DNA from 3 places in the Aeromonas rivipollensis genome. Region 2 is predicted to be linked to each of the others. Evidence: predicted binding sites of a transcription regulator. Region 2 holds the regulator's gene; each other region holds the start of a gene.
The links. Region 2 encodes LexA, which represses DNA repair genes until DNA is damaged. Its sites were predicted from a motif close to ANCTGTNTNNNNANACAGNT; they were not measured.
Positions count from the first base shown of each region.

Region 1: the regulator LexA is predicted to act here: its motif matches at 2,620-2,639, upstream of umuD (translesion error-prone DNA polymerase V autoproteolytic subunit).
Region 3: the regulator LexA is predicted to act here: its motif matches at 2,928-2,947, upstream of dinB (DNA polymerase IV).

Region 1 covers NZ_CP149130.1:1,706,070-1,711,171, reverse strand. The annotation lists gene WIR04_RS07895 (replication endonuclease) at 1-72, shown strand, start outside; gene WIR04_RS07890 (hypothetical protein) at 62-400, shown strand; gene WIR04_RS07885 (hypothetical protein) at 533-772, shown strand; gene umuC (translesion error-prone DNA polymerase V subunit UmuC) at 878-2,185, opposite strand; gene umuD (translesion error-prone DNA polymerase V autoproteolytic subunit) at 2,182-2,604, opposite strand; gene WIR04_RS07870 (P22AR C-terminal domain-containing protein) at 3,316-3,825, shown strand; gene WIR04_RS07865 (SEL1-like repeat protein) at 4,007-5,102, shown strand, end outside.
Region 2 covers NZ_CP149130.1:4,391,243-4,396,344, reverse strand. The annotation lists gene plsB (glycerol-3-phosphate 1-O-acyltransferase PlsB) at 1-1,940, opposite strand, end outside; gene lexA (transcriptional repressor LexA) at 2,145-2,771, shown strand; gene WIR04_RS20165 (hypothetical protein) at 3,234-3,443, shown strand; gene WIR04_RS20160 (SCO family protein) at 3,658-4,284, shown strand; gene dinF (MATE family efflux transporter DinF) at 4,313-5,102, shown strand, end outside.
Region 3 covers NZ_CP149130.1:1,115,840-1,120,941, reverse strand. The annotation lists gene WIR04_RS05235 (methyl-accepting chemotaxis protein) at 1-1,731, opposite strand, end outside; gene dinB (DNA polymerase IV) at 1,799-2,851, opposite strand; gene WIR04_RS05225 (hypothetical protein) at 3,051-3,263, shown strand; gene nqrM ((Na+)-NQR maturation NqrM) at 3,335-3,559, opposite strand; gene WIR04_RS05215 (FAD:protein FMN transferase) at 3,662-4,705, opposite strand; gene nqrF (NADH:ubiquinone reductase (Na(+)-transporting) subunit F) at 4,709-5,102, opposite strand, start outside.

The DNA of each region.
Region 1 (5,102 bases), 1.9 Mb from region 2:
CGGGATTTCTTGCCCAGTATGAAGCCACACATCAAGGCGCTGGCTATGGAGGAAAGAGCAGATGAGCAATAAGCAAACGTCCTACACACCCCAGCTACATGGCAGCGAAGCCATCGAGAAGCGCTGCAGGCTCATCCTGGAACGGTATTGGCCTCAACATGAGATTGATACCTGGCTTAACATGCTCACGCCTGGTGAGCGTGCCTATGCGGCAGTCCTGCTCCAAAGACAGCATCACCAAACCTCACCGGGTGCCCATCACTCCCCTGTGGTTCCCTATGATGAGCTCAGTGCGTTGACTCGCTGGATTGATGAACCCCCGATGAGCCAAGGTAATCTGAGCGATGCGGAGTTCAAACGCGCCATCTGGCAAAAAGTGGATGAAGACAAATGGTGGTGAGTTAGCAAAAATCGTGATTCAGATCACAAGGTGAGGTTTATTATATGGAGGAAAGCCTCACTAGGAGCCTATCGTTGCAGCCCTTTTTAAACTTCTTTTTCATTAAGATAAACACTTAGTATGAGGACTAATATGACGACTATACATAGATTCACACATAATGGCGTTGATCACGAAGTTCGATATTACAATGATGGTTCCGAGCACTTTGTAGCCGCATTCGCTAATGGGGAAATGGTCGGCATTCCCTACAAGGCGGATAATGAAACAGTTGCGGACTACAACAAAGCACCTGTTTCTCAAGATGGTTTCCTCAAAGACATGGCACGTTCGATCGAGAATGACGTCAGTAACGGGAATTTCAAAATCTAAATTCAGCAATCAAATTTGAATTGCGCAGCACAGTTATTCTGGAGCCTTTAGGGCCCATATTCCAGTCCATCAGTGTTTGCTCTCTTACTGCTCCGCAAGACTGATCTAGCCTTTTTGGCCGCTCCAGCCACCGGCAGCTCCAGCCACCGGCAGCTCGCTGAGCTCAGTGGTATAGCGGGGGCTTAACTGCTCCCGCTTCATCATCCACTCCCGGGTGTCGCGGCCACGGGCCGCGAAGTAGACCTTCCCCAACCGCCCTTGGTTGATCTTGTCGATGACCTGCATCAGCGCCTCGCTGCGCGGGGATTGCTGCTGTGCGGCGAACAGGTCGCCCTGCTGCATGTTGGCGGGGGTGAAGTCGGCCAGCATGACGCCCCCTTTCTGGTATCGCTGCTCATCGCGCCAGATGCGGGGGAGGAGTTCCGGGATCAAGGCCAACAGGGCCCGTGTGTCATTAGTGGGCATGGCCAGCTTGGTGCTCACCTGGTTGCCGTAATAGGGCTCCCGATCGCTGAACGGGCTGGTGCGAATGAACAGGGTCACATGCCGGCAGCACATCCCCTCCCCCCGCAGCTTCTCGGCGGCCCGTTCCATGTAGCCGGCCAGCGCCTGGTGCATGGGGCCGATCTGGGTGATGCGCTCCCCAAACGAGCGCGAGCAGATGATCTGCTGCTTAGCCTGGGCCTCCTGTTCCAGCTCGGCGCAGGGGATCCCCCACAGCTCCTGCACCGTGCGCTCGACCACCACGCCATAGCGGCGCCGCAGGGCCTTGGGGTCAGCGGCGACCAGGTCGGCCACGGTCTTGATGCCCTGGGTCTCCAGCTTGGCCGACAGCCGCCGGCCAATGCCCCATATCTCGTCCACCGGGGTGATCGCCATGAGCCGAGCGCGCCGCCCTTCATCCCGCAGATCCACCACGCCACCGGTGGCGGGCCACTTCTTGGCGGCGTAGTTCGCCAATTTCGCGAGCGTCTTGGTGGGGCCGATGCCGACCCCCACGGTCAGCCCGGTCCACTGCTGCACCCGCTCGCGGACTTGGCGGCCATAGGCCACCAGATCGCCCGCCCAGGACTCGCTCAGTTCGATGAAGGCCTCGTCGATGCTGTAGACCTCCACCGCTGGGGCCATCCCCTCCAGAATGGTCATCACCCGGTTCGACATGTCGCCATAGAGCGCGTAGTTGCTGGAAAACCAGACCCCGCCCATGGCCTCGAAGAACTGGCGGATCTGGAAGTAAGGCCCCCCCATCTTGATGCCGAGCGCCTTCGCCTCGGCCGAACGGGCCACCACGCAGCCATCGTTGTTGGAAAGCACCACGATAGGTCGCCCCTTCAAGTCGGGGCGAAACAGTCGCTCGCAACTGGCGTAGAAGTTGTTCACGTCGACCAGGGCAACGGCGCAACGTTTGTTCATGGGCTATCCACCTGATGCACGACAAAGGCCACTACACCGAAGATTTCCAGCTCCTGCCCATCGTTGAAATGGATGGGGCGATAGGACCGGTTGCCAGGGAGCAAGGCGACGGTGGGCTCAAGCTGCAGTTTCTTCACCGTGAACTCGCCATCCACCGCGGCGACCACCACGCTGCCGTGGCGCGCCTTGCGGCTGCGGTCGACGACCAGCAGGTCGCCATCGCGGATCCCGTGGTCGACCATGCTGTCACCGGCCGCCCGCACAAAGTAGGTGGCCGCCGGGTGCGCCACGCACAACTGATTGAGGTCGATGGTCTGCTCGGTGTAGTCCTGCGCCGGCGACGGAAAGCCGCAGGCCACCGGGGAGAGAAACAGGGGCAGCTCCAGCAAGGGAGCATCTGGGGTGGGTTGAGCAAACATGTGGGCATCTCGGCTTGCTGTATAAAAACACAGTATAACAAGCAGCTCAGAGAGGATCACCGTTCGGCGTTTGGCTCCGTCGCCACATTCTTGTGCACCTGAATCAGCGCTTCATCTATCTAACATCTGTTGTTGAAATTGAGCAAAAATTATGGCACCATACGAAACTTAATTGACATTGAGTCGATGAGCTAGAGTGCATTGGCATGAAGGTGATAGCAGCATTTGCCTGACGTACGAGAACTCGTATCTAAGCGCAGAAGCATGTTTGTCCGGGAGCGATAAGCTTCCTAAAACTTTGACAATTGCCCGTAAGGGAGAAACAAAAGCAACTATTCAGAAAACACCAAATGAAGGGGAAAAGCCTATGATTCATAGACGAAAAACCAAGAATTTGCGTTGGGTCAAGAATGCTGCTGTCGCTGTTTTCATGGGGTTAGGTGCCTACCTTCAACCCAATGCACTTTAACCATAATTTCTCGCGCTAATACCTACATTTATTCCTCTGTTAAACAGACGTCCCCTTTCCTTCGTAGAACCGTTACCCTGCCGCCGGTGTTGTGCTGCTGGGCGGGGTGATTGTGGCTTACCCCGCCTTATTGGGCTGATTGGGTGTTGCTGGTCGTGCTGTGTTGCGCGATATTGCACGGGCAACCCTAGCTGACCGCTACCCAGATCGCCCCAGCCCTTGGCTATGCCAACGACGATGCCGTGAGCCGCATCTACCGCCGTAATGCGGACGAATTTACCCCCTGCATGACCGGGACGATCAATTTGACCGTCCCGGGAAATCCTATGCCGATCCCGGTTCGGATCTTCTCACTGCGCGGCGCCCATCTGATCGCCATGTTCTCCCGCACGGCGCTCGCCAAAGAGTTTCGCCTCTGGGTGCTCGATGCGCTGGACTGGGAGACCGCCGCTCACCCGCAGCCCCTCACCACCCTGACCGATGACGAGCTGCATTCACTGGCGTGGCTCTGGCGCGCCGCCGACCGGATGATGATCGCCGCCAAGGCCATCTACCCCCTGCTCGATATCGCCGAACACCGCGAAGCAGGCACCTACTACTCCATCATTCACGAATACCCAATGACCCTGGCCGCCGCCCAGCACATCCTGGCCGACAAGACCCGCCATATTCAGAGCTCCCCCCACGGCGACCGCGACTGGAACAGGTTGATCCCCCACCTGCACCGACTGCCGATGGCAAAAAGTTGGTAATTGTGAGCATCATCAGTGAAATTCTTGGGGGCCCTGGCCCCCTTTAATCGACAATTTATTAGGCATAGGGCAAGATATTAGCACTTAGAATAAGTACGTCATTTTCAATGGGTTGCGGATAAAGTTCCGCATATGAAAATCGGTGTGAGTTGATATAACAACAAAGCATGGGTAATGGAATATGGGTAAGTCTGAGCTACCAAAAGTTATCACCGCATTGAGAAAAGCCGCCGAGGGTGGAGATGCTGTGGCACAATTTCACCTGGGCGAACGATACGATTTTGGACAAGGCATTGAACAGAATGATAGCCAAGCACTTTTGTGGTATCAGAGGGCTGCTGAACAAGGCCATTCAGATGCACAGTTCAATCTGGGAGTTATGTACGAGGATGGCCAAGGGGTCACAAAAAGCGCTCACACTGCTGCCAAATGGTATTACAAAGCAGCCAAACAAGGACACGCATCTGCCCAGTTCAATATGGGGGCGATGTGCCGGAAGGGAGAAGGCGTCAAGCAAAGCGATATCAAGGCTTTCAAGTGGTATCTCAAAGCCGCCGAACAAGGGGACGCTGATGCACAATATAATTTGGGAATAATGTACTGGAAGGGAATAGGCGTAGAGCAAAGCGATATCAAGGCTTTCAAGTGGTACCTCAAAGCCGCCGAACAAGGGGATGTTAAAGCCCAGTTCATTATAGGACTTATGTACGAACAAGGCTGTGGGGTAGGACAAAGCGACAGCAAGGCTTTCGAGTATTATCGCAAAGCCGCAGAAAAAGGGGATTCTGATGCCCAATGTAATCTTGGATGGATGTACGATGAAGGCCGAGGGGTAGAACAGAGCTATAGCAAGGCGATCGAGATGTACCTCAAGGGCACCGAAGAAGGGAACGCACGGGCCCAGTGTAACATGGGGGTTATATACACTGAGGGTCGAGGGGTAGAGCAAAACTATCGCACGGCGATTGAGTGGTTTCGCAAGGCTAGCAAGGGAGGAGATGGACAGGGCACCATCAATCTTGGTCAGATGTATATGAATGGAGATGGTGTTATTCAGAGCTATGCAAAGGCACAAGCCCTTTTTCGCAAAGCTACCCGAAATACCCCACCCCAGATCCGTTTTCAAGCCATTGAACTTCAAGACCAAGCTAAGCGCCATGCACGTTCACCCCAGATAACCAACATACGGGAACGCATCCTAGCCGAGCTGAAAGTCAAAGCAGGGCTTACCATGACCCACTACACCTCGCTGCAGGTGGGCAATGCGCTGTTACTGG
Region 2 (5,102 bases):
ATGTCGACGCAGCGGGCGACTATCTCGCTGCGGGAGATCCCCTCGCAGCGCTCGATCAAGGCCGCCACCAGGGAGGGCAGGGCGAACAGGTGGAGTATGTTGTTGCGATAGTAGGTCAGCAGGATCGCCTGATAGCGGTCGAGGCTGATGATCTGGCCGAGCTTGTCCTCGCTCACCTCGAACTTGTTGAGCTCCATGGCCTGATCCAGCAGGGTCCTGGCATCCTCGTCCGGCATGGTGCTCTGCGGGCTGTAAGGTACCTGCTTGAGCAGATCCAGATAGGTGTTGAGCTGTGCCTGCAGCTCGTCCCGAGTCAGGGCATGGCGTTCGGCGGCCAGCAGTGCCAGGGCACTCAGGGTCAGGCCGTTGACGGCAGCGGCATCGTTGATCCGGGTCATCAAGAGCTCGGCCAGCTGATTGACGGTGGAGGCCATCCACTCCGGGCGCTCCTCCTTGCCGATGCTCTCCTTCCAGTGCGGCACCTGCTCGCCGAGGTAGCTGTTGAGGGTCAGCGGCTCGCCGAAGTTGACGAAGCCACGGCCATAGTTGCGCAGCTTGCGCAGTATGCCCAGCACCTGCAGGAAGCTCTCTTTCTCCTTGCGGCTCCCCTTGAGCTCGTTGTGGTAGGTGTTGACCTCCATCACATGCTCGTAGCCCAGATAGACGGGAACCAGGGTCACCGGCCTGTCCAGCCCGCGCATCATAGCTTGCAGGGTCATCGCCAGCATGCCGGTCTTGGGCGGCAGCAGGCGGCCGGTGCGGGAACGGCCACCCTCGGTGAAGAACTCCACCGAGTAGCCCTTGGCAAACAGCAGGTTCAGATATTCACGGAACACAGTGCTGTAGAGCGGGTTGCCCTTGAAGGTGCGGCGGATGAAGAAGGCGCCGCCGTGGCGGAAGATGGGGCCCGCCGGCCAGAAGTTCAGGTTGATGCCTGCCGCTATGTGGGGCGGCACCATGCCCTGGTGATAGATGACGTAGGAGAGCAGCAGGTAGTCCATGTGGCTGCGATGGCAGGGGACGTAGACTATCTCGTGCCCTTCCTGGGCGAGCTGGCGCACCTGCTCGGCACCGTTGACCGAGAGGCCGCGGTAGAGCTTGTTCCAGAGCCAGCCGAGGAAAGTTTCCCCGAGGCGGATCAGCCGGAAGGAGAAGTTGGAGGCGATCTCGTCCATGTAGCCATGGGCGCGCTTCTGCGCCTTCTCCAGGCTGATGCCCTCGCGTCTGGCCTCTTCTTCGATGGCCTGCTGGATCACGCTCGAATCCAGCAACTGCTTGAACAGCAGGTTGCGGTTCGGCAGCTTGGGACCGGTGGCCGCCAGCTGCTGGCGGCTGAAGTGGGTACGTGCCACCCGTGCCAGCTTGTGGGCGATGGCCTCGTCGGTACCGTGCTTGTCTGCCATGTAGCGCAATGAGAGCGGCGGGGAGAAGCGCACCAGGTTTTCGCGCCCTTTCAGGATCACGATCAGCGCCTTCTTGAGCCGGTTCGGGGCCAGGCTGCTGATGATGTTCCAGCCGGAGGCTTCCTCCCCTTCCCGGCCGGGGGCGCGGCCCCAGAACAGGGTGACGGGCACCACCTGGATATCCAGCTCGGGATCCTGCTTGTGCAAGTCCAGCAGCTGGTGGAACTCCTGCAGGAAGGGCAGCGGCTTGTTGCGCTTGCCAAACAGGGGAGGCGGACGATCCAGACAGACGTAGCGCGGCAGCAACTGTCCACCCAGCTCCAGCGGCGTGAAGGGGCCGGGCAGGCCGAGATCCTCGCAGCACTGTTGCAGGGTCATCAGGTCGGTGATCGAGCTGGTTTTCAGGGCATAGACGATGGGTCTGGCCGGATCCAGCTTGAGCTCCGTGATGGGATTTTCCGGCAGGCTCTTGTGATTGACCAAGCCACTGACCGGCCATTGCAGGATGGCTCTGGAAATGTTCTGTCCAAGGGACATGTGCGTCTGCTCTCCAAAAAAATGCGGCGTGAGCATAGCAAATCACCGACGGCTTGTCGCCGAGAGGTAGGATGAGTGCCTTTTCAGGATAGAAGGTGCGGGATTTTTGCGACAAGGCGGGGACAAATATCAGCAACGCCTTGCCTTGGCCACAGCACTGTATATACTGCCAGTGTGCTGTATAAAAAGACAGGTGCCAATGCTATGAAACCCCTTACCCCCCGCCAGGCTGAAGTGCTGGAGCTTATCAAGGCGAACATGAGCGAGACCGGCATGCCGCCGACTCGCGCCGAGATCGCCCAGAAGCTTGGCTTCAAGTCGGCCAATGCGGCCGAGGAACATCTGAAGGCCCTGGCCAAGAAAGGGGTCATCGAGATCATGCCCGGCACCTCCCGCGGCATCCGCCTGCTGCTCGAGGAAGAGGAGGCCGCGCCAGAAGAGAACGGCCTGCCGCTGATCGGCAAGGTCGCGGCCGGCGAGCCCATCCTGGCCCAGGAGCACATAGAGAGCCACTATCAGGTGGATCCCGCCCTGTTCCATCCGCGGGCAGACTTCCTGTTGCGGGTGCAGGGCATGAGCATGAAGAACATCGGCATCATGGACGGGGATCTGCTGGCGGTGCACAAGACCCAGGAGGTGCGCAACGGCCAGGTGGTGGTGGCGCGTCTCGATGAAGACGTCACCGTCAAGCGCTTCCAGCGCAAGGGTAGCCAGGTGTGGCTGCTGCCGGAGAACGAGGATCTCTCCCCCATCGAGGTGGATCTCTCCAGCCAGCACCTCACTATCGAAGGGCTGGCGGTCGGGGTCATTCGCAACGCCGACTGGATGTAAGCATCGGACATGCCGAGGGGCCTCCTGCGGGAGGCCCCTTCGTTTGTGCCGTTTTTTCCCGCCGTTCTTTCCTCCCCGATCCCCGCCATTGCCGCCGCCCAGATCCACCGCAAACAGTACCGCCACGGATCATGCATTTCGGATATATCCTTTGAGAAGGCCCGCAGTGTCATGGCCGGATAACCGCCATGACCTTGAGTGTGCCGCCAGGTCAGCATGGATCGCAGGGATGCATCACGGCTGGGGCGGTGCGGGACAGGGAGAGTCGTCAGGCAGCAGGACGACTCAATACAGTCAGTACGCGACGGTGCCTGGTCTGCCATCCCGATGGCATTCGCACTGGTCGGCGTGGCCTGTTGAGCAAGGAGGACAGGTATGGCTTCAAGCTCGCCGTGGGATCCGGGTCCGGCCGCAACCGCAACCCCCGCATCCTCCATCACCCGATTCATCAAGGGCAGTCGGATGACGTGGTTTTATGCGCTCTGGGTGTATCACAAGGGCGATGGCTGGACCATCTGGCTGGGGTGCCCCAAGGACAAGATTGTCCGCCTGGTTCGTCTGTTCCGCCGCCACCACGACATAGGTTTGCCAGATGCCCCCTGGACGGCCCCGGTCATCCCGCTGCGCGCCACTATCCGGCGCCCCCAGGGGCAGCGCAGACTGCGGCCCTGAGCCCGTCCCCCGAACAGTGTGTGAGCCCCACCCGGTGTGGGGCTTTTCTTTATCCCCGCCATTGCCCGGAGATAGCTGCAGTTTCCTCCCTACGGGGCCCTTTCCTGCCCGGGATCCGGACTCAGGACTAGGCAGGAACGGGGCCGGGCGGGTTACAATAGCCCCTCATTGGCCCCGCCATCCGGCTGGTTGAACTAGCAAGGTTCTGTTTTATATGGTTAAACCACGTTTTTCCCTGCTGTTGTTGCTCTTCGTCGGCAGCATAATGGCGGCTTATTACTGGAGCCAACCCTCACTTCCTGCGCAGGCGGATTATTATCCGGTAGGGCGTGACATCAACCCCTTCACCCTCACGGATGGGGATGGCAAGCCCTTCACCGCCGCCAACTTGGCGGGGCACTGGACCTTCCTGTTCATAGGCTACACCTATTGTCCCGATGTCTGCCCGACCGCCTTGGCGGATCTGCGTTCCATCTACCCGGATCTGAAGAAGGTCTCGCCCAGCAGCCAGGTGGTCTTCGTCTCGGCGGATCCCCAGCGGGATGACAGCCCCCGCCTCAAGAGCTATACCGCCTTCTTCCATCCGGAGTTCAAGGCAGTGACCGGCCCCCACCGTGCCCTCTTCCCCCTGGTGCGCAACCTTGGCCTCGTCTATTCCATCGTGGAGAGCGAGCGCAAGGATTACCTCATCGACCACTCGGCCTCGATCGTGCTGATCAGCCCCGAAGGCAAGCTGGTGGCCATGTTCCGTCCCAAGGTGGCCCCGGGTGAGGTGCCTCATGTGGACATGCAGACCATGGTCTCCGACTTCGCACGCATAGTGCGGCTGGCCGACGAGTGAGTCACCGGCGCCTATCGTGCTTGGTTTGATGCCGTCCTGGCTGAGGGATCCTCGTCGCCACCGGGCCGTGTTTGCCCTGGCCCTGCCCATGGTGTTCTCCAACGTCACCACCCCCTTGCTCGGCCTGGTGGATACCTGGGTGATCGGTCATCTTGGTCAGGCCTGGTTCCTCGGGGGCGTCTCGGTCGGGGCGACCCTCATCAACCTCCTCTTCTGGCTGCTCGGCTTCCTGCGCATGTCCACCACTGGCCTGACCGCCCAGGCTCAGGGCGCCGCCAGCGCCGAGGGGCAGCTGGACACCCTGGCGCGGGCGCTCGGCCTCGCCATCGGGCTGGGGCTGGCCCTGTTGCTGCTGGTGCTGCCTTTCTTGCCGGCCATCATAGGGCTCAGCGGGGGATCCCCCGAGGTGCAGGGCTATGCCGGAGACTATGTCTCGGTGCGGATCTGGAGCGCCCCGGCGGCCCTGTGCAACCTGGTCATCATGGGCTGGCTGCTGGGCATGCAGGATGCGCGCAGCCCCATGTTGCTGCTGATCCTGAGCAATCTGGTCAACATGGTGCTGGATGCCTGGTTCGTGCTGGGGCTCGGCTGGCAGGTCAGGGGGGTGGCAGCCGCCTCCCTGCTGGCGGACTACAGCTCGCTCGGGGTGGGGCTCTGGCTGGTGAGCCGCCGCCTGCACCATCTCTCGGCCGAGGTGTGGCAGGACGCCTGGTCGCGCTGGTGGCGATGGCCTGCGGTGCGGCGGCTGCTCGGGCTGAACAGGGACATCTTCATCCGCTCCCTCTGCCTGCAGCTCTGTTTCGCCTTCATGACCCTGC
Region 3 (5,102 bases), 1.3 Mb from region 2:
GGCGAAGCCGCGACCCTGTTCACCGGCCCGCGCCGCCTCTATGGCGGCATTGAGCGCCAGCAGGTTGGTCTGTTCGGCTATCCCCTGGATCACGATGAGGATGTCGTTGATGTTGTCGCTGTTGGCGGCCAGCCGCTCCACCACCGGTTTGGCGTCGCTGATCACCGCCATCAGCCTGGACATGGCCTGCTGGGTATCGGCAACCACGGACTTGCCCTCCTGCGCCGCCATGTCCGCCTGGTTGGCCGCGCTCACCGCCGAGCTGGCATTGCCCGCGACCTGCAGGGCGGTGGCGCTCAGCTCCTCGAACGCCGTCGCCACCAGATCCACCTCCTGATACTGGGACTGCATGCCGGCACTGGTGCGCTCGGCCCCCTGCGCCGCCAGCGCCGCGCTGGCCCGGGTACCGGCCACCGTATCGATCACCTGGCTGATGGTGGACTGCAGCTTGTCCAGGAAGTTGTTGAACCACTTCGCCAGCTCGCCGATCTCGTCATCACGGCGCAGGTCGATGCGCTGAGTCAGATCCCCCTCGCCGCTGGCGATGTCCTTGAGGCGGGCCACCACGGTGCGAATGGGGGCGACGATGCGCTGAGCCATCAGCCAGATGCAGAGCAGAGCAAGGGCCGAGATGGCCCCGCCGATCAACAGCTGGGTGGCGACGCTGCGCTGGGACTGAGTCTCGAGCTCATCCTGGAGTTGCAGGGCAGAGGCGAGCACCACGGCGCGGGGCAGCTCGATATAGATGCCCCACTGGCGATCCGTCCCGCGCATGCTGACCGGCACGAAGGTCTGCAGCAGGGCACCATCCGGGCTCCAGCGCGTGACCACCTCCCCCTTGGCGAGCCAGCCGTTGAGATCCGCCGACAGCCCCTGCTGATCCAGGGTATCCCCAAGGGCGACCTTGAACCCTTCGACCCCGGCCACCCGGCCCTCGTGACTGAGCAGCAGCACCTTGCCCTGCCCCTCATAGAGCGTCTTGTCCATCTCCTCCACCAGGTTTTGCAAGGTGGCCAGCGAGATGTCGACCCCGACCATGCCGAGCAGGGCCCCCTGATCCAGCAAGGGGGCCGTTACCGAGGTCATCAGCACCTGCCGGGTGCCCACCTCGTCCACATAGGGATCGAGCAGGCAGAGGGCACGGCTGCGAATGCTGCAGCTGTACCAGTCATTCTCCAGGCCACCGTGCCCGGACGGCTTGTCGTTGGCCAGCAGCGCCTCGTCCATCACCTCCAGGGTCACCTTGCCGTCGACTCTGGCCCAGTAGCTGGAGAAGCGCCCCTTGTCGTTGGCCCCGAGCGCGGTCGAGCCCTGATAGTTGGCGTCTTCGCCGTCGAGCTGGTTGGGTTCGAATACCGCATAGACCCCAAGCAGGTTGGCGGAGGATTCTGCCGCGTCCTGCAACTGCTGGTTCACGGCATTGCGCAGCGCCTCGGAGTGAACGAAGTTGTCGGCCGCATTCTTGCGCTGGAACAAAATGCCCTCCGCCAGCAGGGTGGCCCTGAAATAGGCCTCGTCGAGGTAGCTGGTCACTCTGGCCGCCTGGGTGGACCCCATGGCCTTCATCCAGTTTTCTGCCGCGTGCTGCCCCTCCAGGGTGGTGGAGGTGAGCACCTGCTCCTGCATACGGGCCGCATTGAAGAGGGAAGAGGCGACCAGTGCGGCGGCACTGGCCAACAGGCAACAACCGGCGATCAGGGTGATCCGTCCCTGAACAGAAAGAGAACTCATGCCACGATTTCCTAACGTCTACAGATGTGAACACTGTATCGGTTTTGGACACAAAAACTTAACTAAATCAGCTGAGATCCAGGCTCAGTTGATTGATTTCCCCGGCCCCTGGCAGGCCGACCACCAGACCGAGCAGGCGGATGGGTTTTCCTTGAGCCCGTTGCAGCCCCTCGTGCAGCAGATCGTGGAAACGGGTCGCCTGGTAGCTCCCCTTGCGATAGACGGTGGTCTGCTGAAAATCGGCAAACTTCAGCTTGATCCCCTGCCCCATCAGCGCCTCCGCAGGGCAGGCCCTGGCAAAGCGCAGCTCCAGCTCGGGAATGAGCCGGCTGAGCACCTCCCAACAGGCGGCTTCATCCAGCACGTCGCTGGCCAGGGTCGTCTCCACCCCTATGGTCTTGCGGGTCCGCTGGGCTTGCACCGGCTGCTCATCGTGCCCCCAGATGCGACCGGCGAGCATCTCCCCCAGCTTGCCGAAGCGGCTCACCAGCTCCTCGTTGCCGAGCTGGCGCGCATCCTCGCAGGAGTAGAGCCCGAGGGACTCCAGCCGCTGGGCCGTCTTGCGGCCTATGCCGGGTAGCTTGCCAAGCGGCAGCTGGCGCACGAACTCGTCCACCTCCCGGGGCCTTATCACGAACAGCCCGTCCGGCTTGCGTTGCTCGGAGGCGAGCTTGGCCAGAAACTTGTTCGGCGCCACCCCGGCCGAGGCGGTCAGCCCCAGTTCGCGGGCGATGGCGGCGCGGATCTCGGCCGCCATCAGGGTGGCGCTGCCGCCGCAGTGGGGGCTGTCCGTGACATCGAGGTAGGCCTCATCCAGTGAGAGCGGCTCCACCCTGTCGGTGTAGCGCAGGAAGATGGCCTGCAACTGGCGGGAGGTCTCCTTGTAGACGGCCATCCGGCCCGGCAGCAGCACCAGCGGCGGGCAGAGCTTCCTGGCCAGGGCGCTCGGCATGGCGGAGCGCACCCCGAAGCGGCGCGCCACATAGTTGCAGGTGGAGATGACGCCGCGCCGGTCGGCCGAGCCGCCGATGGCCAGCGGCACCTCCCGCAGGGCCGGGTTGTCCCGCATCTCCACCGCGGCGAAGAAGCAGTCCATGTCGATGTGAATGATCTTGCGCATGCCAGAGTCTGTTGAGCCGTCGGCGCCTGCCGCGTGGTTGGGTGCACCCGCCGCTGTGGTGACGAGGCGGCAACACCACTGTATGAATAACCAGTCAAGACCCCATGCTACCCCAGCCCTGTCATTTCTGCCAGCGCACGGAAGGCGACGGACGGATAGACTCTCAAGGCACCATCCACATCAGACTCAAGGAGGAGAGATGAGAGCGATCTGGCCGGGACTCTGCCTGCTGCTGTTGCCGCTGACGGGCATGACCAAGGACCATCCGACCGCCGAGTGCAGCTGGCTGTTTGAGCGCATAGAGATACTGGAGAAGGCCATCAAGCAGGGGGACGAGCTGGGCACCAGGGAGGAGCTGGCGCAGAGGAAAGCGGAATTTAGCAAGAAATCCTGCCACAAATACGATTACTGAGCGCCATGAAAACGCGAGCCGACCCAGGGTCGGCTCGCGTGGATTCGATGCCCCCGCACAGGGGCTCGCCCTCAGAGGATGCGGTTGTCCACCAGCATCTTGCGACGGGCCTCTTCCTTGGCCATCTTCTTCTTGCGATTGTCGCAGGGCTCCGGGCAGTCACACTCCTTCTCGATCCCTATGGTGCCAAGGCCGCCACAGGAGCCGGAGATGGTCTTCTTCTGGAAGATGTAGCCGATGGCCATAGCCACCACCACCACCAGAAACACCCCGAAGGTGATCAGAAAGATCTGCATGGTATTACCCCTTTACTGTTTAACCAGATACGGCTCAACGGCATCCGGCGACAAGATTCTCAGGCAGCGCCATCCCGATGAGTGATGGCGCTACCTGTACTGTTAGCCGGGCTGCTTGGCCAGGTAGGGCTTGAAGGCATCCGAGTAAGCCTCCTCGAAGCCCTCGTCCGTCTTGGTGATGACGAAGATGGCCAGACCCCGCTCCTTGGCATAGGCCAGGCTCTTCTGCGTACCCATGACGGTCAGCGCCGTGGCCAGCCCGTCTGCCGTCATGCAGGAGGGGTGGATCACTGTCACCGACACCATGCGATGGGTGATGGGCTTGCCCGTCAGCGGATCTATGGTGTGGGAGACGCGCTTGCCATCCAGCTCGTAGTAGTTGCGATAGTCCCCCGAGGTGGCGACGCCGTTGTCCCCTGGCACTATCACTTCCTGCACCGAGCCGGCATTGGCGGTCGGCTTCTCGATGGCGACACGCCAGGGATGACCCTTGCCGTTGACGCCATTGATCCGCAGCTCGCCGCCGATCTCCACCAGGTAGTTGCGCGCCCCCAGGGACTCCAGGTACTCGGCCACCTTGTCCACCCCGAAGCCCTTGGCGATGGCGGAGAGATCCACGTAGAGATCCGGGATGTCCTTTTGCAGGGTGTCGGCGTCGACCGAGGTTACCACATGCAGATTGCCGAGGCCCGTCTTCTGCCGGGTCTGGGTGATCTGCTCGTCGGATGGCACCTTGGTCGGTTTGGCATCCGGCCCAAAGCCCCACAGATTGACCAGGGGGCCCACGGTGACGTCCAGCGCCCCGCGGCTCTCGCGGCCAATGTGAATGGCCTCGGTCACCACCCGGGCCGTGTCACGGGAGACCACCAGCGGGGTATTGCCCTTGTGCTGGTTGAAGCGCGACAGCTCGGAATCCGGGCGGTAAGTGGACATCTGATCGTTGACCCGTTCCAGCAGGACATCCACCTCGGCCTGAAGCTTGGCGGCATCCGTGACGGCGGCATCCGCCACCTTGATGGAGTAGTAGGTGCCCATGGTGCTGCCGGTGATGTGGATCTCCGGCTTCGATTGGACCGATTCCTGACCGCACCCAGTCAAGAAAAAGGCTAGCCCGAAGGCTAGCCAGGTCTTTACAACACTGTGCATGGATTAACCACCAAAGTCATCCAGGAGGATGTTCTCGTCTTCAACGCCGAGGTTTTTCAGCATGTTGATGACGGCAGCGTTCATGACGGGAGGTCCACACATGTAGAACTCGCAGTCTTCCGGTGCCTCGTGGTTCTTGAGGTAGTTCTCGAACAAGACGTTGTGGATGAAGCCGGTGTAGCCATCCCAGTTGTCTTCCGGTTGCGGATCCGACAGGGCGACGTGCCACTGGAAGTTGTCGTTCTCGGCGGCCAGCATGTCGAAGTCCTCGACATAGAACATCTCGCGCTTGGAACGGGCACCGTACCAGAAGCTCATCTTGCGCTTGGACTTCAGGCGACGCAGCTGGTCGAAGATGTGGGAACGCATCGGCGCCATGCCGGCACCACCACCGATG